One region of the Hydrogenophaga sedimenti genome, then DNA from elsewhere that is predicted to be linked to it. Evidence: predicted binding sites of a transcription regulator. Region 1 holds the regulator's gene; each other region holds the start of a gene.
What was found. The regulator FNR, encoded in region 1, switches genes on or off when oxygen is low (the NO sensors DNR and NnrR bind a similar motif). The targets are predictions, from matches to a motif close to TTGATNNNNATCAA.
Positions count from the first base shown of each region.

Region 1 (7,170 bases):
CACCTTTGTCGGCTATTTCGCCCCCATCCGTGAAGTGGCCGCATTGACCTTGTCGGCATCGCTGGGGCCCTGGCAGACGTTCTGGATCTTCTTCTACAGCTTTGCCACCTATGGCAACGCCGGCTTCCTGCGCGAGCAGGTGTGCAAGTACATGTGTCCCTACGCGCGCTTCCAGAGCGCGATGTTTGACAAGGACACGATGATCGTGACCTACGACCAGGCGCGGGGTGAGCCCCGCGGGCCGCGGTCGAAGAAGGCCGATCCCAAAGCCCTTGGACTGGGGGCCTGTGTCGATTGCACCCTGTGCGTCCAGGTGTGTCCCACGGGCATCGACATCCGCAAAGGGCTTCAGTACGAATGCATCGGCTGCGGTGCCTGCATCGATGTGTGCGACGAGGTGATGGACAAGGTGGGCTACCCACGGGGGCTGGTGAAATACTCGACCCAGAACGGGGTGGCCCAGGGCTGGACGCGTGACCAGATGATCCGCCATGCTTTCCGGCCCCGTGTACTGGTGTACTCCGCCATCCTGGGGGCCATCACACTGGCCGTGTTCGTCAGTCTGTTCTTGCGCACCCCGCTCAAAGTCGATGTGATCCGGGACCGTGGCGCGCTGGCCCGCATGGTGGAGCAGGGGCGCATTGAAAACGTCTTCCGGCTCCAGATCATGAACGCGACCGAGTCGACGCAACACTATTCGATCAGCGTGGATGGCCTTGAGGGCGTCGTGATCGCTTCGGAGAGCTCCGCGGAGGTCCTGCCGACGGAGGTTCGCTCTGTCGCCGTCCGGGTCCAGACTCCGCCCAATGTGGCGCCAGCGGGCTCCCATCCGATTCGTTTCACCATCCGGTCCCAGGGACCGGAGGTGGCGCAGGTGGTGGAAAAGGCCGTTTTCATCGTTCCGCGCTAAACTGAAAGCACATTCCCATGCAAACCGTCATGTCTGCCCAACCTGCTGCCCCTGCCTCCCCAAACCGCACCCCCTGGTGGAAAGTGCCCCACATGTGGATGGTGGTCGGCGGCCCTCTGGCGGTGGTGGTGGCCAGCGTGGTGACATTCGTGATCGCTGCCAGCCATCCTGACCCTGTGCTCAACAAGGCGGACTACGAACGTGATCTTGCGGCGGCCCAGCGGCTGCAAGGGCAGGCGAGGGTGGACGCATTGATCACCCTGCAGCCGGCCGGCCAGGCACGCAACCACGCGGCCTCGCCGGTGGCTGGAACCACCGACCCGACCAAATAAGCGCCTCACCCACCCGTTGAGGCCTCAGACGAACAAGGAGACAGTTCATGAAGACTCAACGGTGGATGTGGATCGCGTGGCCAGCCTTTCTGGTCGCTGCTGTGCTGGAGATGATCGTGTTTGCGATGGTCGATCCTGGTGACCTTCACTGGTTTGGAAACCCGTTGGGGCTTTCGCGGCAGGCGATCTACACACTTGCCTTTTTTGTCTTCTGGGGCGTCACCATGGCCTCCAGTGCGCTGACCACGCTGTTGGCCATGTCCCCTTTCGAGGTCAATCGTTGCCCGGTTCCAGAGTCGCAACGTCCCGAGGACTGCGCCAGAAACGGGCAGTGCTGTTGAGAAGACTTCTGGTCTGAACAACAAAAAGCCCCGCATCAGCGGGGCTTTCTTCATGAGGTGCAGTGCTGCTGCTCAGCGGCAGGTCTGCGGATTCACGATCAGCTTGAGTGCGTCGGTGTTCTTGATGTGCACGTAGCGCTGCTTGACTTCGATGATGCCCTCGTCGACAAACTTGGAGAAGGTCCGGCTGACCGTTTCCAGCTTCATGCCCAGGTAACTGCCGATCTCTTCGCGCGTCATCCGCAGGATGAGTTCGGACTGGGAAAAACCACGTGCATGCAGGCGCTGCACCAGATTCAGCAGAAACGCCGCCAGACGCTCTTCCGCACGCATGCTGCCCAGCAGCAGCATCACGCTGTGGTCTCGCACGATTTCCCGGCTCATGATCTTGTGCACATGGTGCTGCAAGGTGGTGAACTCACGCGAGAGTTCTTCCACCTGGTCGAACGGCATGACACAGACCTCGGCATCTTCCAGGGCGATGGCGTCGCAGGAATGGCGGTCGCTGACGATGCCATCCATGCCAATGATCTCGCCCGTCATCTGGAACCCGGTGACCTGGTCTCTGCCATCCGCGGTGGTGACGCTGGTCTTGAAGAATCCAGAGCGCACCGCGTACAGCGAGGTGAACTTGTCCCCCGTGTTGAACAGTGCCGACCCGCGCTTGATGCGCCGGCGGGTCGAGATCACGTTGTCGAGCTTGTTCATCTCTTCGGGGTTGAGCCCCATGGGCAAGCACAACTCCCGCAGGTTGCAGCTCGAACAAGCCACTTTGATGCTTTGAATATCCATAATTCTTCCGGAATTGGGGCGAAGCTTAACCCATGGCTGGTGCCAGCATCAAGGCGTGGCGGGAAGCAGCAAGGGCGGCAGGGGGAAAACCCGAGAGGCTGAGGACCCCTTGATCAAGATCAAGGGCCTCGCCGGAGCCTTGGGGCACATTCGTCGCCTGCACTGGAGAATTGTTTGTGAGTCACGCCATTTCCGACGAATTGCTCAAGCGATTTGACATCCCCGGCCCCCGCTACACGTCGTACCCGACGGCGGACCGCTTTGTCGAAGCCTTTACGGAAGCCGATTACATCCAGGCACTGGAGCAGCGCCGGGCCGGCTCTCTGGCATTGCCGCTGTCGCTGTATGTGCACATCCCTTTCTGTGAATCGGTGTGCTACTACTGCGCCTGCAACAAGGTCATCACGAAACACCACGAGCGCGCGGCCGAATACCTGCGGTATCTGTCGCGGGAAGTCGAACTGCAGGTGCAGCACTTCGGCAAGGGACACAGCGTCTCCCAGCTGCACCTGGGCGGCGGCACGCCCACCTTCCTTTCCGACACGGAGCTCGAAGACCTGCTGGCCATGATCCGGCGCAACTTCACCTTGGTGCCGGGCGGGGAATATTCGATCGAGGTGGATCCGCGCACGGTGACGGGACAGCGTCTGCAGACCTTGGCCCGGCTGGGCTTCAACCGGCTGAGTTTCGGCGTGCAGGATTTTGATCCGGCGGTCCAGAAGGCCGTGCACCGCGTTCAGCCGGTGGAGCAGGTGTTCGAACTGGTCGAAACCGCTCGCAAGATCGGCTTCGAATCGGTCAACGTCGATCTGATCTACGGCCTGCCGCTGCAGACGCCCGAGTCCTTCGCCCGTACGCTGGCACAGGTCAACCAGTTGCGGCCGGACCGCATCGCGCTTTACGCCTATGCCCACCTGCCGACACGCTTCAAGCCGCAACGGCGCATCGTGGCGGCGGAGTTGCCCAGTGGCGGCGACAAGTTGTCGATGCTGTCGGCTTCGCTGGATGCGATGAGCGAGGCGGGCTATGTGTATGTGGGCATGGACCACTTTGCCCTGCCGACCGACGCGCTGGCCGTGGCCAAGCGCCAGGGACGTCTGCACCGGAATTTCCAGGGGTACAGCACACAGCCGGACTGCGACCTCATTGCTCTGGGTGTTTCCGCGATTGGCCGCATCGGGGCCACTTACAGCCAGAACGCGAAGACGATCGAAGAGTATTACGACGCACTCGACCAGGGGCGCCTGCCGATCGTGCGCGGCCTGGCGCTGACACGGGACGACCTGTTGCGCCGCTCGGTCATCATGTCGCTGATGTGCCAGGGCCAATTGCAGTTCGAATCCATCAATCTGGGTCATCTGATCGACTGCAAAACCTACTTTGCCAGGGAGCTCGAGGTCCTCCAGGACTATGCGAAGCAAGGGCTGGTTCGGATCGACGAGTCGGGTGTCGAAGTGACGGCGGCTGGCTGGTATCTGGTGCGTGCCATCGCCATGGTGTTCGACAAGAATCTCCAGGTGGATCAGGACCGCGCCAGGTTCTCCAAGATCATCTGAGCGGCACCGGTTCGACAGGCGCGGCGGGTGCGCGCCTGCTAGAGTTCCCGCATGCAAACCTCCATGGCCCTGACGGCCCTGTTCATGGGCATCGCCGGTGGTCCGCATTGCGTGGCCATGTGTGGTGCTGCGTGCGCCGGCATCAGCCGCGGTGCGGCCGGGCAGAAAAGCAGCAACGTCGCCTTGCTGACCTTCCAGGTCAGCCGCATGGTGGGCTATGCGACCTTCGGCGCGTTTGCCGCCGGTTCGGTGCAGGGGCTGGCCTGGCTGGGCACCAATACGGCGGTCATCCGCCCTGTCTGGGCCATGTTCCACGTCGCGGCCCTGTTGCTGGGCATCGTGCTGCTCTGGCAGGCCCGGCAGCCGGCATGGCTGGACGGTGTGGCACAAGGGGTCTGGCGTCGCACGAGACCGATGCTGCACCGCCTGGGTGGCCGTGCGCCTATGGTCCTGGGCGTGGCCTGGGCCCTGATGCCCTGCGGGCTGCTGTACTCGGCGTTGATGGTGGCCTCGCTGTCTGCGAGCGCGTTGCAGGGCGCGATGATCATGGCCCTGTTTTCCGTCGGCACTTCACTGTCGCTGACGATCGGGCCGTGGCTGCTGTTGCGCCTGAAGGGCGATGGCTCGGGCGGGTGGGGCATCCGGCTGGCGGGGTTGGCACTGGCGGCCACTTCGGGCTGGGCGCTCTGGATGGGCCTCACCAACCCCACGGGACTGTGGTGTGCCTGATCAGGAGGCCCTGCTCGGCAGCGTCGCCAGAACGAGCCCCAGCAGGGCCACCGCGAACGCCACGATCTGGCCCGGTGTCAGGGTCTCGCCCAGGAAGATGACGCCCACGGCGGCCGCGCTGACGGGCAGCATGACCGTGAAGACGCCGGCCCGCGACGCGGGAATCGACTTCAGACCGGTCATCCAGAGCCAGACGGTCCACATGCTTGCGGCGAGCGCATAGAAGACCAGCAACGCCCAGAGCGGCGGGGCGACGTTCGCGAAGGCGAAGTCCCTGGCCGCCCAGATGCCCATCGGCGTCACCAGGACGAATCCCCACAGATTGATGATGGCCGAGATGCGCTTGGGGCCAAGGCCTTCGGTGAGCCGCTTTCCGATGACCACATAGGAGGCTTCGCACACCACTGCCGCGAAGACCAGGATGTTGCCCCAGACTTGCCGCGAGAGTCCAAGCAAGGCTTCGGGGTCGCCATGGCTGGAGGGGCCCGATTTCTGCATGGAAAACAGGCCGATGCCCACCGCGGCGCAAACAATGCCCGCCGCGGTTTGCCGGGTGAGTCGCTCCCTCAGAAAGACCCATGAGAGCACGGCAACCACGGCGGGGATCGAGGACATGATCACGCCCGCGGAGACCGCCGTTGTCAGGGCCACGCCAAACAGCATGAACACCGAAAACAGAAAGTTGCCGAGGAACGACTCCAGAAAAAGCAGCCGCCTGGTGTGTGCTGACAACGGCTGCTCGTCCGCGGGCTTTTTCAGCCAACGCCACATGGCAAGCCCTCCGATGGCAAAGCGCATCCAGGCCAGCAGGAACACGGGGAAGGCGGCAACGAGCGGTTTGGACAGGGCGACATAGCTGCCGACCAAGGACATGCTGGCCGCCAGGCAGAGGTAGGGCAGGGCTTTGGCCACCACCCTCAGATTCGGTTGTGCAAGAGGCATGGGTCGGCATCATGCCGCAAGGGCCAGCCATGTCGGCCGCGGGCACGGCGAAGTGCATGAAGGCACCACGATGAACCAGCGTTGCCGAAGCCAAGGGGCAGCTGTTTCCGCATGGGGATACTTTGATTTTGCATTATGAGATGATCAAATGCTGCGGTGCACGAATATTTCTTGATACAAGAAAAGTATTTTCGCATTGCGGTTTGTGCCGGTTAAGCTGTTGATATGTAATGACAAAATTCATCTCTTATATAAGACATAAGAGCTTCAAAAAGTCTTCTATAAGACTTACATTTACTCCATCGGCACTGCACTTGCATGAGCAGTCCGCCAGACCCTTCTTCAACCTCAAGGAGTTAGCACCATGCCCCAATCCCTGAAAGAACAACTGAGCCGCCAGCAGCAGATCGAAGCCCTGGAAAAAGACTGGGCGACCAACCCCCGCTGGAAGCTGGTCAAGCGCGGCTACTCCGCCGCCGACGTGGTGCGTCTGCGTGGCAGCATGCAGCCCGAGTACACGCTGGCACAGCGTGGTGCTGAAAAGCTGTGGGACAAGGTCAACGGCGGTGCCAAGAAGGGCTACGTCAACGCCTTTGGCGCCATCACCGCCGGCCAGGCCATGCAACAGGCCAAGGCTGGCCTGGAAGCCGTGTACCTGTCGGGCTGGCAGGTCGCTGCCGACGGCAACACCAGCGAAACCATGTACCCCGACCAGTCGCTGTACGCCTACGACTCGGTGCCCACCATGGTCCGCCGCATCAACAACACGTTCAAGCGTGCCGACGAGATCCAGTGGGGCCGTGGCGTGAATCCGGGTGAAGAGGGTTTCGTCGACTACTTCCTGCCCATCGTGGCCGATGCGGAAGCCGGTTTCGGCGGCGTGCTCAACGCCTTCGAACTGATGAAGAACATGATCGCCGCCGGCGCTGCTGGCGTGCACTTCGAAGACCAGCTGGCTGCCGTGAAGAAGTGTGGCCACATGGGTGGCAAGGTGCTGGTGCCGACGCAGGAAGCCGTCGAAAAGCTGATCGCTGCGCGTTTCGCCGCCGACGTGATGGGCGTGCCCACCATCGTGCTGGCACGTACCGACGCCGAAGCCGCCAACCTGATCACCAGCGACCACGACGCCAACGACAAGCCCTTCCTGACCGGCGAGCGCACCCAAGAAGGCTTCTATCGCGTCAAGAACGGCCTGGAGCAGGCCATCAGCCGTGGCGTGGCCTACGCCCCCTACGCCGACCTGGTGTGGTGCGAAACCGGCGTGCCCGACATCGGCTTCGCCCGCGAGTTCGCGCAGGCTGTGCACGCAGCCTGCCCGGGCAAGCTGCTGAGCTACAACTGCTCGCCGTCGTTCAACTGGAAGAAGAACCTGGACGACAAGCAGATCGCTTCGTTCCAGGAAGACCTGTCGGCGCTGGGCTACAAGTACCAGTTCATCACGCTGGCCGGTATCCACATCAACTGGTTCAACACCTTCCAGTTCGCTCACTCCTACGCCCGTGGCGAAGGCATGAAGCACTACACCGAGATGGTGCAGGAACAGGAATTTGCCGCACGCGAGAAGGGCT
Region 1 is NZ_JBPZHA010000007.1:201,552-208,721, reverse strand. It holds gene ccoG (cytochrome c oxidase accessory protein CcoG) at 1-910, shown strand, start outside; gene ACS5NL_RS13645 (hypothetical protein) at 1,003-1,242, shown strand; gene ACS5NL_RS13640 (hypothetical protein) at 1,290-1,583, shown strand; gene fnr (fumarate/nitrate reduction transcriptional regulator Fnr) at 1,656-2,375, opposite strand; gene hemN (oxygen-independent coproporphyrinogen III oxidase) at 2,552-3,931, shown strand; gene ACS5NL_RS13625 (sulfite exporter TauE/SafE family protein) at 3,983-4,660, shown strand; gene ACS5NL_RS13620 (DMT family transporter) at 4,661-5,602, opposite strand; gene aceA (isocitrate lyase) at 5,967-7,170, shown strand, end outside.

Region 2 (7,170 bases), on a different contig from region 1:
ACGACGGCCAGGCGCTTGCCGACCGGGCGGTAGCGCGAGGCGAGGCACTTGGCGGCCGAGAACAGCTCGACAAAGGAACGTACCCGCACCGCACCGGCGCGGCGCAGGGCGGCGTCGAACACGTCGTCGCTGCCGACGATGGCGCCGCTGTGGGTCTGCGCGGCCTCGTTGCCGGCGGGCTTGCGGCCGGCCTTGAGCACCACCACCGGCTTGGCGTTGGCGGCCGCGCGCAGCGCGCTCATGAAGCGGCGGGCGTTGGAGATGCCTTCCAGATAGACGACGATGCTGTGTGTTTGCGCATCGGAGGCCAGGAAATCGAGCACCTGGGCAATGTCGACCGAGGTCTTGGGGCCGAGCGAGACGACGGTCGAGAAGCCGACCCCGTTCTGGCTCGCCCAGTCGAGGATGGACGAGGTCAGCGCGCCCGACTGCGAGACCAGGGCCAGCGGGCCGACCGTGGTCATGGGGCCGGCGACGCTGGCGTTCAGGCCGATGCGCGGGCGCTGGAAGCCCAGGCTGTTGGGGCCGAGCAGGTGCATGCCGTGGCGGCGCGCGACCTGGTGCATGTCGGCCGCCACATCGGCATTGGCGCCGCTGCCGACCACCAGCGCGGCCTTGCACTTGATGCGGCCGGCGACTTCCAGCGCGGCCAGGGCCTCGCCCGGCGGCAGCGCGATGATGGCCAGGTCGGCCCGGGTCTGGGCCAGATCGGCCAGCGTGCCGCTGGTGTGGATGTCGAGGAAGGTGAGGGTGCCGGAGAAACGCTGCCCGGTGAGCGCGGCGCAGAGGGTGCGCGCGTGGGCAATCTGGCTGGCCGGGTCTTCGTGGTTGCCGGCGAAGACGGCGATGGATTCGGGCTGGAACAGCGGGGTGAGGTAGTGTTTGTCCATATATCTTTCAATCGGCCCCGATGAGGACCCTGACATGGGCCCCCACGCTGCGGGCCAGCGGGCTGAGCACGTAGCCGCCCTCCAGGCAGGAAATCACCCGGCCTTTGCAGTGCCGGTTGGCCACACCCAGCAGTTGCTGGGTGACCCAGGCGTAGTCGGCCTCGACCAGGCCGAGGTTGCCCATGTCGTCTTCGCGGTGGGCGTCGAAGCCGGCCGAGATGTAAATCAGCTGGGGCTGGAAGGCGTCGAGCGCGGGGATCCATTGCTCCGACACGGCGGCGCGGAAGGCGTCGCTGCCCGAGCGGCTGGGCAGGCCGACGTTGACCATGTTCGGGCCGGTGGCGTTCTCGCCGTTGAAGGGATAGAGGCCCTTCTCGAAGATCGAGCACATCAGCACCCGGTCGTCGCCGCGGAAGATGTCTTCGCTGCCGTTGCCGTGGTGGACGTCGAAGTCGATCAGCGCGACCCGTTCGAGGTTGTGCACGTCCAGCGCGTGGCGGATGCCGACGGCGATGTTGTTGAAGAAACAGAAGCCCATCGCGGCCGAGCGTTCGGCGTGGTGGCCGGGCGGGCGGATCGAGCAGAAGGCGGTCGGCACCTCGCCGGCCAGCACCAGGTCGGTCGCCTGCACCGCGGCACCGGCGGCGCGCAGCGCGGCCTGCAGGGTGTGCGGGCACATGTTGGTGTCCGGGTCGACGGCGTGCAGGCCTTCCTTGGGCGAGGCGTCGAAGATCTCGCGCACGTAGAGCGAGGCGTGGGCGCGGCCGAGCTGGTCTTCGGTGGCCAGCGGCGCGTCGTAGGGCACCATGCAGTCGAGCAGGCCCTTGACCAGCAGGTAGTCGTTGATGGCGCCCAGGCGCTCCGGGCATTCGGGGTGGTGCGGGCCCATGTCGTGGCGGGCGCAATCGGCGTGGGTGATGAAGGCGGACAGCATCTTTTAAGGTCTCCTCGGGCGGCGAATGCCTGCCGGGTGACTGCGCACCCGTGCAGATTGACTTCCGTCAATCTAGTCCCGAAGCCTGACAGCTGCCTTGATGCAACGCAACAAGCACAAGCAGGAACCCCTTGGTTCCTGTGTACAGAACGCGGTGGAACCGGCTCAGCCGGGCCACACGCGTTGCCCCCTGGGGGGTGACGCCGCAGGCGGCGCGGGGGGGTCAGCCCAATCCCGTGAGGGACGCCGCCACCGCCCGCTTGAAGGGCGTGAAACGTTCGCCCAGTTCCACCATGCCGCGGCGCAGCCAGCGCGCGGGCACGTGTTCGCGCGTGTAGAGCGTGGCGACCGCGTGGGTGGCCATGTAGAGGCCGCGGGCGGCGCGCTGGTGGGTCTGGTGGTAGCGCTCCAGCAGTTGCGGCGAGGCGATGTCCTGGCCGCCCTGGTGGGCCTGGATCAGGGCCCTGGACAGGGTGTCGATGCTGCGCAGGCCGAGGTTGAAGCCGTGCGCGGTGACCGGGTGCATGCCCACGGCCGCATCGCCCACGGCGGCAAAGCGCTGCGCCACCAGGCGGCGCGCCCAGACACCGACCAGCGGGTAGGCGTGGCGGGTGCTGGTCAGGCGCATGTCGCCGAGCTGGCCGCCGAAGCGGCTGGTCATGGCCCGGTTGAAGGCGGTTTCGTCCATGTCTAGTAGGGGCTGGATGTCCTGGTGCGGCAGGGTCAGCACGACCGAGGAGCGCGGCAGGCCGCTGGCCGGGTCCGGGTTCATCGGCAGCAGGGCCAGGGTCTGGCCGTGGTCGAACCACTCCCAGGCCGTCTCTTCGTGCGGTTGCGGGTGGGTCATGTTGCAGACCAGCATGGTGCGGCCGTAGTCGTGCATGTCGGCGGCGATGCCCATGGCGCGGCGGGTGCTGGAGTGGCGGCTGTCGGCGGCCACCACCAGGCGGGCCTGCAGGGTCTCGCCACTGGCCAGGGTCAGGCGCGCCGACTGCGCATCGGTGCGGATGCCGGTGACCTGTTCGCCGCAGCGCAGTGTCGGGGCCGGTCCGTCGCCTTCGCCCATCGCCGCTTCGTGGGCGGCGCGGCGGATGTGGTGGTTGGCGACCAGGAAGCCCAGCTCCGGCTTGGGGCTGAGGTGGTGGCTGATGCGCATGCGCGACTGCGTGCTGCCGACGCCGCCGTCGAGCACCAGGGCGTCCTTGAGCGGTGCGATGTTCGCTTCGCCCAGCAGGGGCCAGAGGCCGAGCTGGCGCATGAGCTCGGCGCTGTGCTGCGTGAGGGCGATTTCGCGGCCGTCGAAGGTCGGGTTCTGCACCGCGGCCAGGCTCTGCTGCTCCAGCAGGGTGACATTGAGGCCGCTGCCGCGCAAGGCCCGGGCCAGGCTCAGGCCAGCCGGCCCGGCGCCCACGATGATGAGGTCGAGTTCCATGGCGGCGCAGCTTAAGCGCCGGTCACCCGGCCAGGCTTGACTCAGGTCAAGCGCCGGGCGCCGGGTGCGGGCACAAAAAAAGCCCCGGCGAACCGGGGCTGTGAGGGAGGAGGAGAACCTTCAGTGAAAAAAGGGGGGCAGGCGGTCAGCCTTTCTTGGCGCCAGGGCCGTCGCAGGCTTTGCCACCCATGTGGCCGTCGGCGCCGTCCATCGGACCCATGCCGCGGTGTCCGCCGCGTTCGCCATGGCGGCCGCCATGCATGCCACGGCCTTCGAACGGACCGAAGGACTGGGCGTCGAACACCTTCTGCTGCTCGGGGGTGAGCGCGGCGTAGAAGGTCTTGACCGCGTCCATGCGCTTGGTCATCACGGCGTCGCGCTCGGCGTGGAAGGCCTGCATCTTTTCCATGCGCTGCGGCGTGGTCAGCTTGGCCCAGTCTTCGCGGGCCACCGGTGCCGGCATGGCCGCCGGGTTGGGGGTGGTGGCGGCGTCGAAGGTCTTCCAGGCCGCTTCCTGCGCGGCGGTGATCTTCAGGGCGGCCTTGAGCTTGGCCTGGTGGTCGGTGTGGCGCTTCTGCATTTCTTCGGCGCGCGGGCCGTTGGCACTGGCCTGCGGGCCGGCGCCCTGGGCGATGGCGGTGGCCGAGACACCGGCGATGCCGGCCAGGATGGCGGCGACGATGAGGCTGCGTTTGACGATGGGTTTCATGCTGCTGCTCCTTGAGGTTGGGGGTGGACACCGGGGCGGTATGCCAGGGTGCCTTGGGTTCAAGTGTCATACCCCCGTGTGTACCGTCTTCTGCCTTTGTGATGCTGTCTGGTAAAGATTTGTTCCGGTACCGGTCGACCAGGGAGCGCAGCGTTTGATGCCGGTCAAGGATGGGCCAGATCGTCCAGGATCGGGCAGTCGGGACGGTCGTTGCCCGGGCAGTGGCACAGCAGGGTGTGCAGGCTGCGCTGCATGGCCTGCAGGGCTTCGATGCGCTGGCCGAGGTCGTCGTGGTGTTTCTGGGCGATGCGCTTGACGCTGGCGCTGCTGCGGCGCCGGTTGTGCCAGAGGCCGACCAGTTCGGTGATCGCGTCCAGGCCGAAGCCCATGTCGCGGGCGCGGCGGATGAAACGCAGCGTGTGCACGTCGGGCAGGCTGTACTGGCGGTAGTTGCTGTCGGTGCGCGAGACCTCGCCCAGCAAGCCCAGCGACTCGTAGTGGCGCAGCATCTTTGGCGAGATGCCCGAGAGCCGGGCGGCGGTGCCGATGTTGACGGGCCAGCTGTCGACCGTGTCCAGCCCGGCCTCGGTGTCGCTGGTCATGCCGCGACCTGATAACCCTCTTCACTGATCGCTGCCGCTACCGCCTCGCGCGGCTGGCTGGTGTTCACCTCGACCAGGTTCTGCGCGCGGTCGATCTTGACCTCGGCCTGCGGGTCCAGGGTCTTGATGGCGGTTTGCACGGCGCGTTCGCAGTGGCCACAGGTCATGCCCTGCACGGTGAAGCTTTGCTGGCTCATGGAAGTTCTCCTGAAAAACGATGCCGCTATCTTGCACCTTGACATGGTGTGAAGGTCAAGCGATGCCCCGATTACACCTTGTGGCTTGACCTTCCCATGGGGGTAAAGCTTATTCTCTCCCCATGAACACCGCGACGATTGAAGTGAACGACAACAGCCGGCAGATCGACCTGGGCATCGGGGGAATGACCTGCGCCTCCTGCGTGACGCGGGTGGAGAAGGTGCTGAAGAAGCAGCCCGGGGTGCGCGAGGCGACGGTGAACCTGGCGACCGAATCGGCGCGCGTCACGCTGGCCGGTGCGCAGGACGCCGACACGCTGGCCCTGCTCAAGCGCGCGGTGCGCGACGCGGGCTACGAGCCGCGTGCGGTGGATGCGATGGACCACGTGAGCGAGGAGCGCTGGCTGGGGGTTCCGGTCGACGCGCTGCCGGTGGTGTTCGGGGCGCTGCTGTCGGCGCCGCTGGCCCTGCCGATGATCGGCGACCTGCTGGGCAAGCACTGGATGCTGCCGGCCTGGGCGCAGTTCCTGCTCGCGACGCCGGTGCAGTTCTGGCTCGGCGCGCGCTTCTACAAGGCCGGCTGGCACGCGCTCAAGGCGCTGACCGGCAACATGGAGCTGCTGGTGGCGATCGGCACGACGGCCGGCTGGGCGCTGTCGACCTGGCTCTGGCTGAAGGCCGAACCGGGCGAGATGGTGCACCTCTACTACGAAGGCTCGGCGGTGGTGATCACGCTGGTGCTGCTGGGCAAGTGGCTGGAGGCGCGGGCCAAGCGCCAGACCACCGACGCGATCCGCGCCCTGCACGCACTGCGGCCCGAGCGCGCGCACCTGGTGCCCGATGGCGTGAAGCGCACCGAGATGAGCGACGTGCCGGCCGACGAGCTGCTGGCGGGCGACATCGTGCGGGTGCTGCCCGGCGAGCGCTTTCCGGCCGATGGCGAAGTGATGCTGGGCGAGACGCAGGCCGACGAATCCATGCTGACCGGCGAGGCGATGCCGGTGCCCAAGCGGCCCGGCGACCGCATCACCGGCGGCTCGCTCAATGGCGAGGGCTCGATCGAGATCCGCGTGAAGGCGGTCGGGGCGCAGAGCGTGCTCGCGCACATCATCGCGCTGGTGCAGGACGCGCAGGCCGGCAAGGCGCCGGTGCAGCGGCTGGTCGACCAGGTGGCGGCGGTGTTCGTGCCGGTGGTGCTGGTGATCGCGCTGTTCACGCTGGGCATCTGGCTGTGGAAGGGCGCGGCGATGGAAGTGGCCCTGCTGCATGCGGTGGCGGTGCTGGTGATCGCCTGTCCCTGCGCGCTGGGCCTGGCGACGCCGGCCGCCATCATGGCGGGCACCGGCGTGGCCGCGCAGCACGGCATTCTGATCAAGGACGCCGAGGCGCTGGAGGTCGCGCACAAGGTCGACACCGTGGCCTTCGACAAGACCGGCACGCTGACCATCGGCCACCCCCGGCTGCGGCTGGTGGAGGCGGTCGCGGGGGCGGACGAACAGGCGGTGCTGGGCGCCGCGGCGGCGCTGCAGGCGCAGAGCGCGCACCCGCTGGCGATCGCGGTGCTCGATGCAGCGCGTTCGAAGGGCATCGTGGTCTCGGCCGACGCGGCGCAGGACGTGCAGGCCGTGACCGGCAAGGGCACGTTGGGCACGGTGCGGGGCGTGACCCTGGCGCTGGGCAGTCTGCGCTGGATGGACGAGCTGGGCCTGCCGCTGGCGGCGTTGGGGCCGCTGTCGCTGTCGGTGCAACGCCAGCAGGCCGAGGGCTCGACCGTGTCGCTGCTGGCCAGCCGCGCGGGCGAGGGGCAGCCCTGGACCCCGCTGGCGCTGTTCGCGTTCGGCGACGAAGCCAAGCCGGGGACGCGCGAGGCGCTGGCGCGGCTGAAGCAGCGTGGCCTGCGCCTGTTCATGGTGTCTGGCGACAACCGTGGCGCGGCCGAAGCGATGGCGCGCCAGCTGGGCATGGATGTCGAGGGCGGCGCGGTGATCGCCGAGGTGCTGCCGGGGGACAAGGCGGCGGTGGTGCGGCGGCTGCGCGAAGCCTCTGGTGCGGAATCCTCACACACGGTCGCCATGGTCGGCGACGGCGTCAACGACGCGCCGGCGCTGGCCGCGGCCGATGTGGGCATCGCGATGGGCGGGCGCGAAGGCGGCTCCGATGTGGCCATGCACGCCGCCGGCATCACGCTGATGCGCGGCGACCCCTTGCTGGTGGAGGCGGCGCTGGACATCTCGCGCCGCACCGTCAGCAAGATCCGGCAGAACCTGTTCTGGGCCTTCGCCTACAACGCGGCCGGCATTCCGCTGGCCGCGATGGGCTACCTCAGCCCGGTGCTGGCGGGCGCGGCGATGGCGATGAGTTCGGTCAGCGTGATGAGCAACGCGCTGCTGCTCAAGCGCTGGAAGC
Region 2 is NZ_JBPZHA010000001.1:73,814-80,983, reverse strand. It holds gene ACS5NL_RS00410 (bifunctional acetate--CoA ligase family protein/GNAT family N-acetyltransferase) at 1-890, opposite strand, end outside; gene ACS5NL_RS00405 (histone deacetylase family protein) at 898-1,824, opposite strand; gene ubiM (5-demethoxyubiquinol-8 5-hydroxylase UbiM) at 2,048-3,256, opposite strand; gene ACS5NL_RS00395 (Spy/CpxP family protein refolding chaperone) at 3,402-3,965, opposite strand; gene cueR (Cu(I)-responsive transcriptional regulator) at 4,130-4,567, opposite strand; gene ACS5NL_RS00385 (heavy-metal-associated domain-containing protein) at 4,564-4,764, opposite strand; gene ACS5NL_RS00380 (heavy metal translocating P-type ATPase) at 4,887-7,170, shown strand, end outside.
Region 2: a site for FNR is predicted at 3,293-3,306, ahead of ubiM (5-demethoxyubiquinol-8 5-hydroxylase UbiM). Genes of this name have one in related genera too.

Region 3 (7,170 bases), on a different contig from region 1:
GCGCCTGGGCCATGGCCGGGCGCATCACCTCCGCGTCCGAAGACCGTTTTTTCCAGGACAAGGTGGTGCGCGCCGAGACCACGCCCTGGCAACGCATCGTCGTCACGCGCGGCCCGCAGGGGCACCGCCTGTTCCTCAACGGCAACCTGCAGTTCGCCGAGAGCGACGAGTACCGCTACCACGAGGCCCTGGTCCATCCGGTGATGTCGGCCTACGCCACCGGCGGCGGCGCGCCGCGCCGCGTGGCGGTGCTCGGCGGCGGCGACGGCATGGCGGTGCGCGAGATCCTCAAGTACCCGGGCGTGGAGAAGGTGACGCTGGTGGAGCTCGACCCGGCGATGACACGGCTGTTCTCCACCGACGAGACGCTGCGCCGGCTCAACGGCGATGCACTGAACGCGCCGCGCGTGCAGGTGGTCAACACCGACGCCTTCCAGTGGCTGGAACAGGGCAGCGAACCGTTCGACGTGATCGTGGTGGACTTTCCGGACCCGACCAACTTCGCGGTCGGCAAGCTCTACACGGAGTCGTTCTACGCGCTGCTGGCGCGGCGCCTGTCGGCCAGCGGCTTTGCCGTGGTGCAGACCACCTCGCCGCTGGTGGCGCGCCAGAGTTTCTGGACCGTCGCCGCGACCATCGAGGCCGCCGGGCTGCGCACCGCGCCGTACCACGCGCACGTGCCCAGCTTCGGCGAATGGGGCTTCATCGTCGCCAGCCGCCGCCCCTTCAGCCCCGGCGGTGGCGTCCTGCCCGCCGGCCTGCGCTTCCTCACGCCCGACACGCTCAAGCTGATGTTCGACTTCCCGGCCGACATGGCGCGGGTGCCGGCCGAAGTGAACCGGCTGTCGAACCAGGTGCTGGTGCACACCTACGAGCAGGAATGGGGAAAGGTCGCGAAGTGACGGACCCATGGCGCTGACGCGGCGGGAGTGTCTGGGCTGGATGGGTGCCGCGGGCGCCGGTCTGGCGGGCTGCCGTGCGGCGCCGCACGACATCCCTGGCGGTTTCACCGCCCCCGACCCGGCGCGTGGTCACCGCTGGCGCGACGCGGCGCGCGCCGAACCGACTGCGCAGAGGCGCACGGGCGTGCTGGTGCTGGGCGGTGGTGTCGCGGGGCTCGCGGCGGCGCGCTCGCTCGCCCTGGCTGGGGTCGATGACTTCGCCTTGCTGGAGTTCGAAGACACGGCCGGCGGCAATGCGCGCGGCGGCCTGCTCGGCGGGCTGGCCTGCCCGCTGGGCGCGCACTACCTGCCCGCGCCCTCGGACGACGCACCCGAACTGCAGGCCTGGCTGGAACAACTCGGCCTGCGTCAGCGCATCGCCGGCCGCTGGGTCTGGGACGAGCGCCACCTCTGCCACAGCCCGCAGGAGCGCCTCTACTGGAACGGCCACTGGCAGGACGGACTGCTGCCGATCGAAGGCGCCAGCGCATCGACCCTACAGCAGTACCGCCGCATGAGCCAGCTCATCGGTGAGGCAAGGCACTCACAGCGCTGGGCCATGCCCGCGTTGCGACTGCCCGTGACCGACACCACCCGCGCGCTGTGGTCGCAGAGCTTTGCGCAATGGCTCGACGGCCACGGGCTCGACGACCCGCAGCTGCGCTGGTACCTCGACTACGCCTGCCGCGACGACTACGGCGCCAGCGCTCGCGCAGTCTCGGCCTGGGCCGGCATCCACTACTTCGCCAGCCGCCACGGCTTCCCGGCGCCGGGCGAAGCCGGCGAGGCCGAGCCGCTGCTGACCTGGCCCGAAGGCAATGCCTGGCTGACGCAGCAACTGGCGGCGGGTCTTGGCGAACGGCTGCACACCGGGCAGGGCGTGCTGCGCGTGACCCCCGGGCGCCATGGGGTGACCGTCGATGCGCTGTCGATGGCCGACGGCCGCGTGACGCGCTGGCAGGCGGGCGCGGTCGTGGTCGCGTTGCCGGTGTTCATCGCGAAACGCCTGATCGACCCGCTGCCGCCGCTGCTCGCGGCCCGCGCCAACGGACTGTCGATGGCGCCCTGGGTCGTCGTGAACCTGCTGCTGGACGGACCACCGAAAGACCGCGGCGGCGCGCACCCGAGCTGGGACAACGTGGTCTACGGCAGCGCGGGACTGGGCTACGTCGACGCCAGCCACCAGTCGCTGGCGCGGGTGACCGGCCCGCGCGTCTGGACCTGGTACCGGCCGCTGGGCGACGAATCCGCTGGGCGCCAGAACTTGCTGCAACAGCCCTGGACCCACTGGAGCGACCAGGCGCTGGCCGAGCTGTCGGTGCCCCACCCGGACCTGCCCGGCCATGTGACCGAGGTCTCGGTCACCCGGTACGGCCACGCGATGGCAATCCCCGCGCCAGGCTCGCTGTACGAAGGCCCGACGCAAGACGGCCGCCTGTGCTTCGCGCACGCCGACTGGGCGGGCTATTCGGTGTTCGAAGAAGCCTTCACGCGCGGCCACCTGGCCGGACAGCAGGCCGCGCAGCGGCTGCGCGCCTGAACGGCGACCGGCTCAGAGCGCGGTGGGCGTGGCGCCGCGCTCGACCGCCCGCTGCAGCGCCTCGCCCGGCTCGAACAGGTCGAGCAGCGAGCGCATCAGCAAGGCGGCACGCGCCGAGTGGTCGGCGCCGAAATTGCAGACATACACATCGAGACTGACGCTGCGGCTCTCGGGCCAGGTGTGCACGCACAGGTGCGATTCGGCCAGCAGCACGGTGGCCGTCACGCCGCCGGGGCCGTGCGCCGTGTCGGGGAAGCGGTGCCCCAGCTGCGCCACGGCCTGCAGGCCACTGTCCTGCACCCGCTGCACGCAAGCCGCCAGCAGCCGCGCCTCCTCGGTCAGCCAGGCCATGTCGCAGCGGCAGTGCCGCAGGTCGGCGGTGAGATGCAGGCCGTTCACGGTGTCAGGAGGCGAAGATGGCGTCGGTAGTGCCGAAGCCCTTGACCTCGACCGGGTTGCCGAACGGGTCGCAGAAGAACATCGTCCACTGCTCGCCCGGCTGGCCTTCGAAGCGCACCTGCGGCGGCAGCACGAAGTCCACACCGGCGGCCGTCAGCCGCTCGGCCAGTGCGCGCCACGCGGGCAGCAACAGCACCAGGCCAAAGTGCGGCATCGGCACCAGGTGGTCGCCGACCTTGCCGGTGCGCGTGGTCTTGAAGGGCTCGCCCAGGTGCAGCGAGATCTGGTGGCTGAAGAAGTCGAAGTCGACCCAGGTGTCGGTGCTGCGGCCTTCGGTGCAGCCGAGCACGCCGCCGTAGAAACGCCGCGCCTCGTCGAGATCGGTGACGTGAAACGCGAAGTGGAACAGGCTGCGCGCCGGCAGGGTGGTGGTGCTCATCGCGTCAGGATATCAAAGCGCCCCGGCCCAAAAGAAAAAACCGCCCGGGCGCGAAGCGCCGGGCGGTCAGGGCGCGCGCTGGCGCGTCAGCGCTGCGCGGGATCGACGGCCTTCTGGTCGTACTTGGTGAAATATTGCCGCGCCATGGCCACCACCTGGGCGTCGGTCGGGTGGTCGGTGTTGACCACGTCGACCACCGACTTGTCGACGGCGTGGGCGTTGTGCTTGCACCAGTCGCGGAATTCGATCTTGGCGTTGGCCGGACCGGTCAGCAGCACCTCGGACACGCCCTCCAGCGAGGTCGCGATGGCCTTGAAGAAGTCCTTGTCGGCGCCGACATGGCCGTGCTTGGGTGTGTGCTGCTGGCGCGCCTTGATGCGCTGGGCTTCAACGTGTTCGCGGTCGAACATCATCACGTGGGCTTGGCTGTGGTCCATCCAGACGACGGCGTGGAATGTGGTCATGCAAAAGTCTCCTGAAAAAACAAAGGAAGGGGAAAAAGGAAATCAGTAGCCGGCCGGCCTGGTGGCGCCGCTGGCGTGTTCGGCCTTGTCCTGGCAGCCCAGGCAGCGCAGGGCCACCGGGTTGGCGTGCAGGCGGGCGGCAGCGATCGCGTCGCCGCAGTCCACGCACAGGCCATAGCTGCCGTCGGCCACGCGCTGGAGCGCTTCGTCGATGGCGACCAGCTCGGCCGATTCGCGTTCTTCGAGGGCGAAGGCCAAGTCGCGTTCGGCATCGGCCTGCGCCCAGTCGTCGCTTTCCGTTTCGCGCGCATTGGCGGCCGCTTCGGCGCGACCGATCTTGCCGCCACGCTGCGCCCGCAACTGGGCCAGCACGTCGGCGCGCATCTCGCGCAACTGACGGCCGTAGGTGTCGGAGATGGGTGTGTTCATGGGTTCTCCTCTGGGTTTCGGTGTCGGTCTTTCGGGTCCCGGGGACCACGACTTCATGGTGCGCCTGTGCCCGTGCACTTGCATTGATCGGCGTCAAGCGCCGTCCGCAACAAGACCGTCTCTCAGGGCAAATCCCCGGCGGATTTCCAGCGGTTTCCCCGCAGAATCGGACGCCTCAAACACCCAGAATTGCAAGGAGAAACAACGATGTCCGCTGTCGACTACGGCCGCTACCAGACCCTGGAAATCACCCGGCGAGGGCCGACGGTGGACGGCGTGCCTTCCGTGCTCGACATCCGCATGCGGGCCGACGGCCCCGGCGGCAACGGCAAGCTGCCCACCGCCGGGCACGAAGGCCACTGGGAACTCTCCGAAATTTGGCGCGACGTGGGCCGCGACGACAGCGTGCGCTGCGCAGTGCTGCGCGGCAGCGGCCTGGGCTTCTCGGGCGGCGGCGACCTGGCGCTGGTGCAGGACATGGCGACCGACTTCGAGGTCCGCACGCGGGTGTGGAAGGAAGCGCGCGACCTGGTCTACAACGTGATCAACTGCGACAAGCCCATCGTCAGCGCGATGCACGGGCCGGCCGTGGGCGCGGGGCTGGTGGCGGGCCTGCTGGCCGACATCTCGATCGCCGCGAAGAGCGCCAAGATCGTCGACGGCCACACCCGCCTGGGTGTCGCGGCGGGCGACCACGCGGCCATCGTCTGGCCGCTGCTGTGCGGCCTGGCCAAGGCCAAGTACTACCTGATGCTGTGCGACCCGATCAGCGGCGAAGAGGCCGAGCGCATCGGCCTGGTCTCGCTGGCGGTCGAGGACGAGGCGCTGCTGGCCAAGGCCTACGAAGTCGCCGACCGCCTGGCCTCGGGCAGCCAGACCGCCATCCGCTGGACCAAGTACTCGCTCAACAACTGGCTGCGCCAGGCCGGACCGGCCTTCGACACCTCGCTGGCGCTCGAATTCATGGGTTTTGCCGGACCGGATGTGCGCGAAGGTGTGGCATCCTTGCGTGAACGCCGCGCGCCGCGTTACGGCGCCGACACCTGATCCCCCTATCTCAGGAGACAACCATGAGTGACGCCAGCGGATTCGGCAAGTTCGTCCCCGGTTTCGAGTTCCTGCAGAACCTCGCGGGGCAGGCCGCCGGCGGTGTCGCGCAAGGCCTGGGCAAGAGCCTGCCGCAGATGCCCAACCTGGGCCACTGGGTGGCACCGACCTTCAATGTCGAAGACCTCGAAAAACGCATCGAGGAACTCAAGGCGGTGCAGTTCTGGCTCGACCAGAACGCCAAGGCGCTGAGCGCGACGATCCAGGCGCTCGAGGTCCAGAAGATGTCGCTGGCCACGCTCAAGGCCATGAACTTCAACCTGGGCGACGTGGCCAACGCGCTCAAGGTCAAGGCCGCCGAGACGGTGTCCGGCTTTGCCGGCAAGAACCAGTTCGCCGGCCTGGAGATTCCGCCCCGCACCTATGGCAACCCCGCGGCGGCGCCCGCGGAGGAAGAGGCGGAGGCCGAGCTCGACGAGGAACCGGAAGAAGCCCCCGCGCCGCCGAAGAAGCCACGCAAGACCGCGGAGCCCAAGGCCGACGCAGCGGCTGCGGCGTCGACCGGCGTGGTCGACCCGATGGCCTGGTGGGGCGCGCTCTCGCAGCAGTTCCAGCAGATCGCCAGCACCGCCATGAAAGACATGGCCAAGCAGGGTGCGCTGGATGCCACGCGCCATGTGGCCAGCGACCTGACCGAGCAGGCCGTGAAGACCGCCGCGGACATGGCCGCCAAGGCCGGGCGCAGCGTGGGCGGCTCGGTGGCCCGCAACGTCGGCCGCGCCGCCGGCATGGGCACCGCGGCCGTGCGGGCCGTGACCGGTACGGGCCGTCCGAAGGCCGCACCCGCAGCGAAGAAGCCGGTGGCCAGGGCCGCGCCGAAGAAGGCGCCACCGCCGCGCGCGAAGAAGACCGCCAGCGCACGACCGGCCAAACCCGCCGCACCCGCCGCGGCACAGCCCATGGGCGCGGGCGACTGGCCACTGCCCACGGCCTTCTTCCCGGGCTTCATGCCCACGCCGGCCAAGAGCGCCCCGAAAACCGCGGCAGCCAAGGCCCCTGCCGCGCGCAAGGCGCCGGCCAAGAAGACCACCACCCGCCGCCGCTGATCCGGCCAGCGACCGCATGCAACTCTTTGCCCACGCGCACGCCACGCACCCGCAGTGGCGCATGGCCGCGGCCCTGGTGCTGGCGCAGCTGCGCGCGCAGATGGCGCTGCCCGGCTACGCCGCCACGCCGTCGCTGGCCCTGCTCTACATCACAGACCACTATGCGCCGCACGCGCAGGACATCCTCGACCACCTGAGCGCCGAGCTGCCCGAAGTCACCGACTGGGCGGGCACGGTCGGCGTCGGCATCGCGGCCAACAACGTCGAGTATTTCGATGAACCCGCGCTGGCGGTCATGCTCTGCGACCTCAGCCCCGACCAGTACCGCGTGTTCAGCGGCGTCGCGCCCCTGCCGCCAGGCGGCAGCGACGCGGCCGGCTTCGTGGCCCACACCGCGCTGCTGCACGCCGATCCGGGTGCGCACGACCTGGGCGAGCTGATCGTCGAAATGGCCGAGCGCACGCAATCGGGCTACGTGTTCGGCGGCCTGGTCGGCAGCCGCTCGGCCAGCGTGCAGTTCGCCACCAGCAGCGCCGGCCACCTGCGCGGCCAGGGCGCCGTCGGCGGCGTGTTCACCGGCGGCATCAGCGGCGTTGCCTTCGGGCCCGAGGTCGCGCTGATTTCGCGCGTGACCCAGGGCGCGCAACCGATCGACCGCGAACGCGAGATCACCGCGATCGACGGCAGCCTGGTGCTCACGCTCGACGGTGAACCTGCGCTGGACCTGCTGCTGGACGAACTGGGGGTGTCGCTGGCACAACCCCAGCAGGCGATGGAGCGGCTGCGCCGCACCCTGGTGGGCCTG
Region 3 is NZ_JBPZHA010000016.1:43,243-50,412, reverse strand. It holds gene ACS5NL_RS20845 (polyamine aminopropyltransferase) at 1-902, shown strand, start outside; gene ACS5NL_RS20840 (FAD-dependent oxidoreductase) at 910-2,481, shown strand; gene ACS5NL_RS20835 (S-adenosylmethionine decarboxylase family protein) at 2,494-2,880, opposite strand; gene ACS5NL_RS20830 (VOC family protein) at 2,885-3,319, opposite strand; gene ACS5NL_RS20825 (hypothetical protein) at 3,406-3,783, opposite strand; gene ACS5NL_RS20820 (TraR/DksA family transcriptional regulator) at 3,826-4,212, opposite strand; gene ACS5NL_RS20815 (enoyl-CoA hydratase/isomerase family protein) at 4,420-5,259, shown strand; gene ACS5NL_RS20810 (PhaM family polyhydroxyalkanoate granule multifunctional regulatory protein) at 5,283-6,365, shown strand; gene ACS5NL_RS20805 (FIST signal transduction protein) at 6,382-7,170, shown strand, end outside.
Region 3: a site for FNR is predicted at 4,296-4,309, ahead of ACS5NL_RS20820 (TraR/DksA family transcriptional regulator). Genes of this name have one in related genera too.

Region 4 (7,170 bases), on a different contig from region 1:
AGCCGCACTCGCGGCCGCCTGTTTTTTCTCCCCCGCTTTTTCCCAACCGCCGGCCCCGCCGGTCAAGGCTGCCTTCGTCTACGTCGCACCGTTGACCGACGCGGGCTGGGTGCGCCAGCACGACCAGGGCCGCCTCGCGGTCGAGGCCGCCTTGCCCGGTCAGGTCAAGACCACGTTCGTCGAGAACGTGGCCGAAGGCCCGGATGCCGAGCGCGTGATCCGTGACCTGGCGATGCAGGGCAACCAGATCATCTTCACGCCCAGCTTCGGCTACATGGAGCCCACGCTCAAGGTGGCCCAGGAGTTTCCGGGCGTGAAGTTCGAGTCGGTCACCGGTTTCAAGACGGCACCCAACGTGGCCGCGTCCAACGCGCGCTACTACGAAGGCCGCTATCTCGCCGGCATCGCCGCAGGGCGGATGGCGACGCAGGCCGGCTATGTCGCCGGTTTCCCGATTCCCGAGGTGATCCAGGGCATCAACGCCTTTGCCCTGGGCATGCGCTCGGTCAACCCCAAGGCCACCGTGCGCGTGGTGTTCCTGGGCGAGTGGTTCAACCCACCGCGCGAGCGCGACGCTGCGCTGAGCTTGATGAACCAGGGCGCCGAAGTGCTGGCGTTCCACACCGGCTCCAACGCGGTGATGGTGGCGGCGCAGGAGCGCGGCAAACTCGCCGTGGCCTACCACTCCGACATGCGCAAGGTCGCGCCCGACGCGCAGGTGGCGGCGGTCACGCACCAGTGGGGCGACTACTACACGCGCCGCGTCAAGGCGGTGCTGGACGGCAGCTGGAAAAGCGGCCAGGTGTGGGGCGGTGTGCGCGAGGGCATGATCCGCGTCGACAGCTTCGGCAGCAAGGTGCCCGCCGCCGTGCAGGCCGAGGTGCAGAAGCGGCAGGCCGAGATGGCTGCCGGCAAGCTGGCGGTGTTCACCGGTGGCCAGCACGGCGTGAAGGACAACGAAGGCAAGACCGTGATCGCTCCCGGACAGTCGCTGCAGGACGAGGCCATCCTCGGCATGAACTGGTTTGTCGACGGTGTGATTGGCAAGATCTCGCGCTGAAGCAGGACACGGTTGTGTGACAGGTTGCACGGCCCGATGAGGGTTATGCAACAGGCGGTATGCGCGGCACTGGCGTGGCGGATAAGCTTCGCCGGTGATGAAAGCCTACCGCGCTGCACTGCTCCGATTCGGCGACGACCACCAACCCCTGTATGAATCCGACGGCCTGCTGGTCGTCGGGCCCGATGCGCATGGCCGCAAGGTAGTGCGCGCCGTCGGCGACCACGACACGCTGATCGACCGCTTTGCCGGTGTGGCGGTGGAAGACCTTCGAGGGCATCTGATTGCACCGGGCTTCATCGACCTGCACGTGCATTACCCGCAGACCGACGTGATCGGTGCGCCCGCAGCCGGCCTGCTGCCCTGGCTCGAGAACTACACCTTTCCCCACGAATCGCGCTTCGCCGACAAGGACTACGCACGCGGCGTGGCCGAGTTCTTCTTCGACGAGCTGGCGCGCCACGGCGTCACCACCGCGCTGACCTTCGCCACCTCGCACCCTGCGTCGGTCGACGCCGCGTTCGACGCGGCGCAGGCAAGGGGTCTGCGCTTCATCACCGGTAAGGTGCTGCAGGACCGTCACAGCCCCGACGGCGTGCGCGACCAGACCGAGCAGAGCCTGATCGACACCGAAGCACTGATCCGGCGCTGGCACGGCGTGGACCGGCTGGGCTACGCCATCACCCCGCGCTTTGCGCCCACCAGCAGCGAGGCGCAACTGCGTGGTGCGGGCGAGCTGGCGGCCAAGTACGGCGACGTGTGGATCCAGTCGCATGTGGCCGAAAACCACGATGAGGTGCGCTGGGTGGCCGAGCTGTACCCGCAGGCGCGCAGCTACTTGGGGGTGTACGGCGACTTCGGCCTGCTGCGCGAGCGTGCCGTCTACGCCCATTGCATCCACCTGGATGCGCACGACCGGCTTCTCATGCGTGAAACCGGCACGGCCGCGGCCGTCAGTCCCACCAGCAACCTTTTCCTGGGCAGCGGCTTCTTCGACTACGCCGCGGCCGACGCGGCCGGCATGCGCTACGGCCTGGCCAGCGATGTGGGCGGCGGGACCAGCTTCTCGCCCTTCCACACCATGATGGCCGCCTACTACGTGGGGCGCGAAGGGCACACCAAGCCGGGGCTGAGTCTCTCGCCGGGCCAGCTCTGGTGGCAACACACGGCGGGCGCCGCGCGCGCGCTCGGTCTGGACGGCGTGGTCGGCAACCTGCAGCCGGGCCACGAAGCCGACTTCGTGGTGCTGAACCCGAAGGCCACGCCACTGCTGGCGCGCAAGACGGCGCAGGCCGGCAGCCTGGATGAGCTGCTGTTCGCGCTGATCGTGCTGGGCGACGACCGGGTCGTGGTGCGCGCTCACACGGCGTGATGTCTGGAGACGGCGCCGGGTGCGCCGTCCTTACAATTGCGGGCTATTCACGGAGCACGCAGCATGAGCATCAAGAGCGACAAATGGATCCGCCGCATGGCCGAGCAGCACGGCATGATCGAGCCTTTCGAGCCGGGCCAGATCCGGCAGAACGCCGCGGGCCAGAAGATCGTCAGCTACGGCACCAGCAGCTACGGCTACGACATCCGCTGCGCGCCCGAATTCAAGGTCTTCACCAACATCCACAGCACCGTGGTGGATCCGAAGAACTTTGACGAGAACAGCTTCGTGGACATCAACAAGGATGTCTGCGTGATCCCGCCCAACAGCTTTGCGCTGGCCCGCACGATGGAGTATTTCCGCATCCCGCGCAGCGTGCTCACCATCTGCCTGGGCAAGAGCACCTACGCCCGCTGCGGCATCATCGTCAACGTCACTCCCTTCGAGCCTGAGTGGGAGGGGTATGTGACGCTGGAGTTCTCCAACACCACACCGTTGCCGGCCAAGATCTACGCCGGTGAAGGCTGCGCCCAGGTGCTGTTCTTCGAGAGCGACGAGGTCTGCGAGACCAGCTACAAGGACCGCGGCGGCAAGTACCAGGGCCAGGTCGGCGTCACCCTGCCCAAGACCTGAGCGCTTGCTTTTGGCCGGAAAGGCCCTATTTCTGCCTTGATATTTGTCAGGCAGTCTTCACGCGCGCCAGATAAAATTAGGGAGATCTCTCGATTCGGCGCCGGAATGCGGCGAAATTGAGGCCTCACATGGTGCCCGCCAGCCGGGTGTTAGCTCCTACCGACCCAGAATGTCCGACCCGAACGTCCACGCCTTGCCCCCCGAGCCGATTCCGCTCGGGCAGCCCCTGCCGCACCGCAAAGTGATCCGCGGCTGGCTGACACCGATCGCCGAGCAACGCACGGCGCTGGGCATCGTGCTGCTGGCTGTCGACTGGGCGGTGTTCCTGGCCCTGATCGTCGGGACGGTGCTGCTGGACGCCTGGTGGGCCAAGCTGCTGTGCGGCCTGGTCGCCGGCTTTGTCATCGGCCGCCTGTTCATCATCGGCCACGACGCCTGCCATCAGAGCTACACCCCGCACCGCGGCCTCAACCGCATCCTGGGCCGCATCGCGATGATGCCCTCGCTCACCCCCTACAGCCTGTGGGAAGTCGGGCACAACGTCGTGCACCACGGCTACACCAACCTCAAGGGTGTGGACTTCGTCTGGGCGCCGCTGACCCGCGAAGAGTTCGATGGCCTCAAGCCCGGTCGCCGTTTCATGGAGCGCATCTACCGCAGTGGCTGGGGCCCAGCGCTGTATTACCTGGTCGAGATGTGGTGGAACCGCATGTACTTCCCGCGCAAGACCTACATGGGCACCAACCGCCCGGAGTTCACGCGCGACGGCGTGCTGGTGACGGTCTATGCCGTGCTGTGGATCGCCGCCCTGATCGGCGCCGCCTACGGCACCGGCCAGTCGGCCTGGGCACTGGTGGGCTATGGCTTCGTGGTGCCGTTCCTGTTCTGGAACGCGATGATCGGTTTCGTGGTCTACGTGCACCACACGCACACCGCCGTGCAGTGGCACGACGACAAACACGCCTGGGCCAGGGCGGCTCCCTTCGTCTCGACTACGGTGCACCTGACCTTCCCGATGAAGATCGGCGCCCTGATGCACCACATCATGGAGCACACCGCCCACCATGTGGATATGAGCGTGCCGCTGTACAAGCTCAAGAACGCGCAGAAGCTGCTGGAAGACACGCTGCCCGGCCGCATCATCATCCAGCGCTTCTCCTGGCGCTGGTACTTCGAGACCGCGCGCAAGTGCAAGCTCTACGACTTCACGCGCCGCTGCTGGACCGACTTCCAGGGCCGCCCGACCAGCGACTTCAAGCCCGCGGTGGCCTGAAGACCACAGCTCCGGTACTTTCGCAAGCGCTGCCTCGGCAGCGCTTTTTGTTGCTGCTTTCGTTTGCATAATGCAGCGTTGGCCCCGACGCTGGTGGCCCGAGGAGCGCACAGATGAAATGGGAAAACAACCGCCAGTCGGACAACATCGAAGACCGCCGCAGCGAGAGCGGCGGCATGGGTGGCATGTTCGGTGGTGGAGGTGGTGCGCCACGCCGTGTGGGTGGCCGGGGCATCGGTTTCGGCACCATCGTGATCGCGCTGCTGGCCAGCTGGATCTTCGGCATCAATCCGCTGACCGTGCTGGGCGTGCTCGGCGGTGGCGGTGACCTGGCGCCCGACTCGGCCCAGACCGCGCCCGCGCCATCGGGCAGGACCGACAAGCCCGACGACGAGATGGGACGGTTCGTGTCCTCGGTGCTGGCCGGGACCGAAGACGTCTGGACCACGCTGTTCCAGCAGAGTGGCAGCCAGTACGAGAAGCCGCACATGGTGCTCTACCGCGGTGTCACGCCCACCGCCTGCGGCACCGGTCAGTCGGCCATGGGGCCGTTCTACTGCCCGGGCGACCACAAGGTCTACATCGATCTGGCGTTTTACGACACCATGCGCCGCCAGCTCGGCGCGCCGGGCGACTTTGCCCAGGCCTACGTGATCGCGCACGAGGTCGGCCATCACGTGCAGAACCTCACCGGGATTTCCGGCAAGGTCGAGCAGGCCAGGCAGCGTGTGAGCGAGCGCGAGTACAACGCGCTGTCGGTGCGGCTGGAGCTGCAGGCCGACTGTTTTGCCGGCATCTGGGCGTTCCACAACCACAAGAGCAAGGCGATCCTGGAGCCGGGTGACGTCGAGGAAGCGCTCAATGCCGCGGCGGCCATCGGCGACGACACACTGCAGAAACGCAGCCAGGGTTATGCGGTGCCCGACAGTTTCACCCACGGCACCAGCGAACAGCGCCAGCGCTGGTTCCACAAGGGACTGGAAGCGGGCAACGTCCAGGCCTGCGACACCTTCAACACGCGCCAGCTCTGACCCTGTCCCGGCGGTCTGGGGGAGACCCTTGGCGGCGGCCTTGTAAGTGGCATCTGGGCCTGAAAGGGTCAAAGTGAGACAATAAGGGGCTAACCCGAAAGTCCATGACCCAATCCTTTTCCGAACTCCAGCTCTCTCCCAACCTTGCCCGCGCCATTGCGGAGATGGGCTACGAGAGCATGACGCCCATCCAGGCAGAGGCCATTCCGGTCGTGCTGCAAGGGCGTGACGTGATGGGTGCCGCGCAGACCGGCACCGGCAAGACGGCGGCCTTCTCGCTGCCGCTGCTGCAGCGCATGCTCAAGCACGAGAACGCCTCCACCTCCCCCGCCCGCCATCCCGTGCGCGCCCTGGTGCTGCTGCCCACGCGCGAGCTGGCCGACCAGGTGGCCGACCAGATCAAGCAGTACGCCAAGTACACCCAGCTGCGCAGCACCGTGGTGTTTGGCGGCATGGACATGAAGCCGCAGACGCTGGAGCTCAAGAAGGGCGTCGAGGTGCTGGTGGCCACGCCGGGCCGGCTGCTGGACCACATCGAGGCCAAGAACGCGGTGCTCAACCAGGTCGAGTACGTGGTGCTCGACGAGGCCGACCGCATGCTGGACATCGGGTTCCTGCCCGACCTGCAGCGCATCCTGAGCTACCTGCCCAAGACCCGCACCACGCTGCTGTTCTCGGCGACGTTCTCGCCCGAAATCAAGCGCCTGGCCGGCAGCTACCTGCAGGACCCGATCACCATCGAGGTCGCGCGTTCCAACGCCACGGCCTCGACCGTGGAGCAGCACTTCTACCGCGTCGACGACGACGACAAGCGCGCCGTGCTGCGCCAGATCGTGCGCGAGCGAGGCGTGACGCAGGCCTTCGTGTTCGTCAACAGCAAGCTCGGTTGCGCCCGCCTGGCGCGTTCGCTGGAGCGCGACGGTCTCAAGACCACGGCGCTGCACGGCGACAAGAGCCAGGACGAGCGCCTGAAGGCGCTGGACGCGTTCAAGCAGGGCCAGGTCGATCTGCTGGTCTGTACCGACGTGGCCGCGCGCGGCCTGGACATCAAGGACGTGCCGGCGGTGTTCAACTTCGACATCCCGTTCAACGCCGAAGACTATGTGCACCGCATCGGCCGCACCGGTCGCGCCGGCGCCTCCGGCCTGGCCGTCTCCTTCGTGAGTGGCAAGGACACGCGCCTGATGGGCGACATCGAGAAGCTGATCGGCAAGAAGTTCGAGCTCGAAGCGGTGGAACTGGAGGCCGACAAGCGCCCGGCCGGCCGTTTCAACGACGGGCAGCGCGCCTGGCGCGAGGGCGATGCGGGCAACGCCGAAGGCCCGCGCGATGGCGGGCGTGAAGGCCGCGAAATCCGCGAAGCGCGCCAGAGCCGCGAAGGCCGTTCCAGCCGCGAGGACCGGGCCGCCGACCGCCGCCCGATGCGGCCTGCGCGCGCGCCGGCCGATCCGCTGTTCGACAAACCTTACGAACCGACACCGGCCAACGACGCCAAGCCGGCGTGGGAAGAGGCGGCGCCCAAGCCGAGCCGCCTCTCGCCGAACATCAAGACGCGCAAGAAGGTGGCTGCGCTGTTCAAGCCGACCGAGAGCACCCCGACGGAAAACGCCTGAGCGTTGGCTCAGGCCAGCCCGGGTTTCTGGGCCTGCTCGCAGCGTACGTGGATGCGTTCCACGCCGCCGGTACCGATCCGAGCCGCCGTCAGGCAACCGCCCCAGACGCAGCCTGTGTCCAGCGCCAGCAGGTCGCTGCGATGCACATCGCCCAGGGTCGACCAGTGGCCGAATGCGATCCGTTCGCC
Region 4 is NZ_JBPZHA010000004.1:274,828-281,997, reverse strand. It holds gene ACS5NL_RS08635 (BMP family ABC transporter substrate-binding protein) at 1-1,060, shown strand, start outside; gene guaD (guanine deaminase) at 1,158-2,432, shown strand; gene dcd (dCTP deaminase) at 2,496-3,065, shown strand; gene ACS5NL_RS08620 (fatty acid desaturase) at 3,235-4,338, shown strand; gene ypfJ (KPN_02809 family neutral zinc metallopeptidase) at 4,452-5,369, shown strand; gene ACS5NL_RS08610 (DEAD/DEAH box helicase) at 5,474-6,982, shown strand; gene ACS5NL_RS08605 (symmetrical bis(5'-nucleosyl)-tetraphosphatase) at 6,991-7,170, opposite strand, start outside.
Region 4: a site for FNR is predicted at 3,102-3,115, ahead of ACS5NL_RS08620 (fatty acid desaturase). Genes of this name have one in related genera too.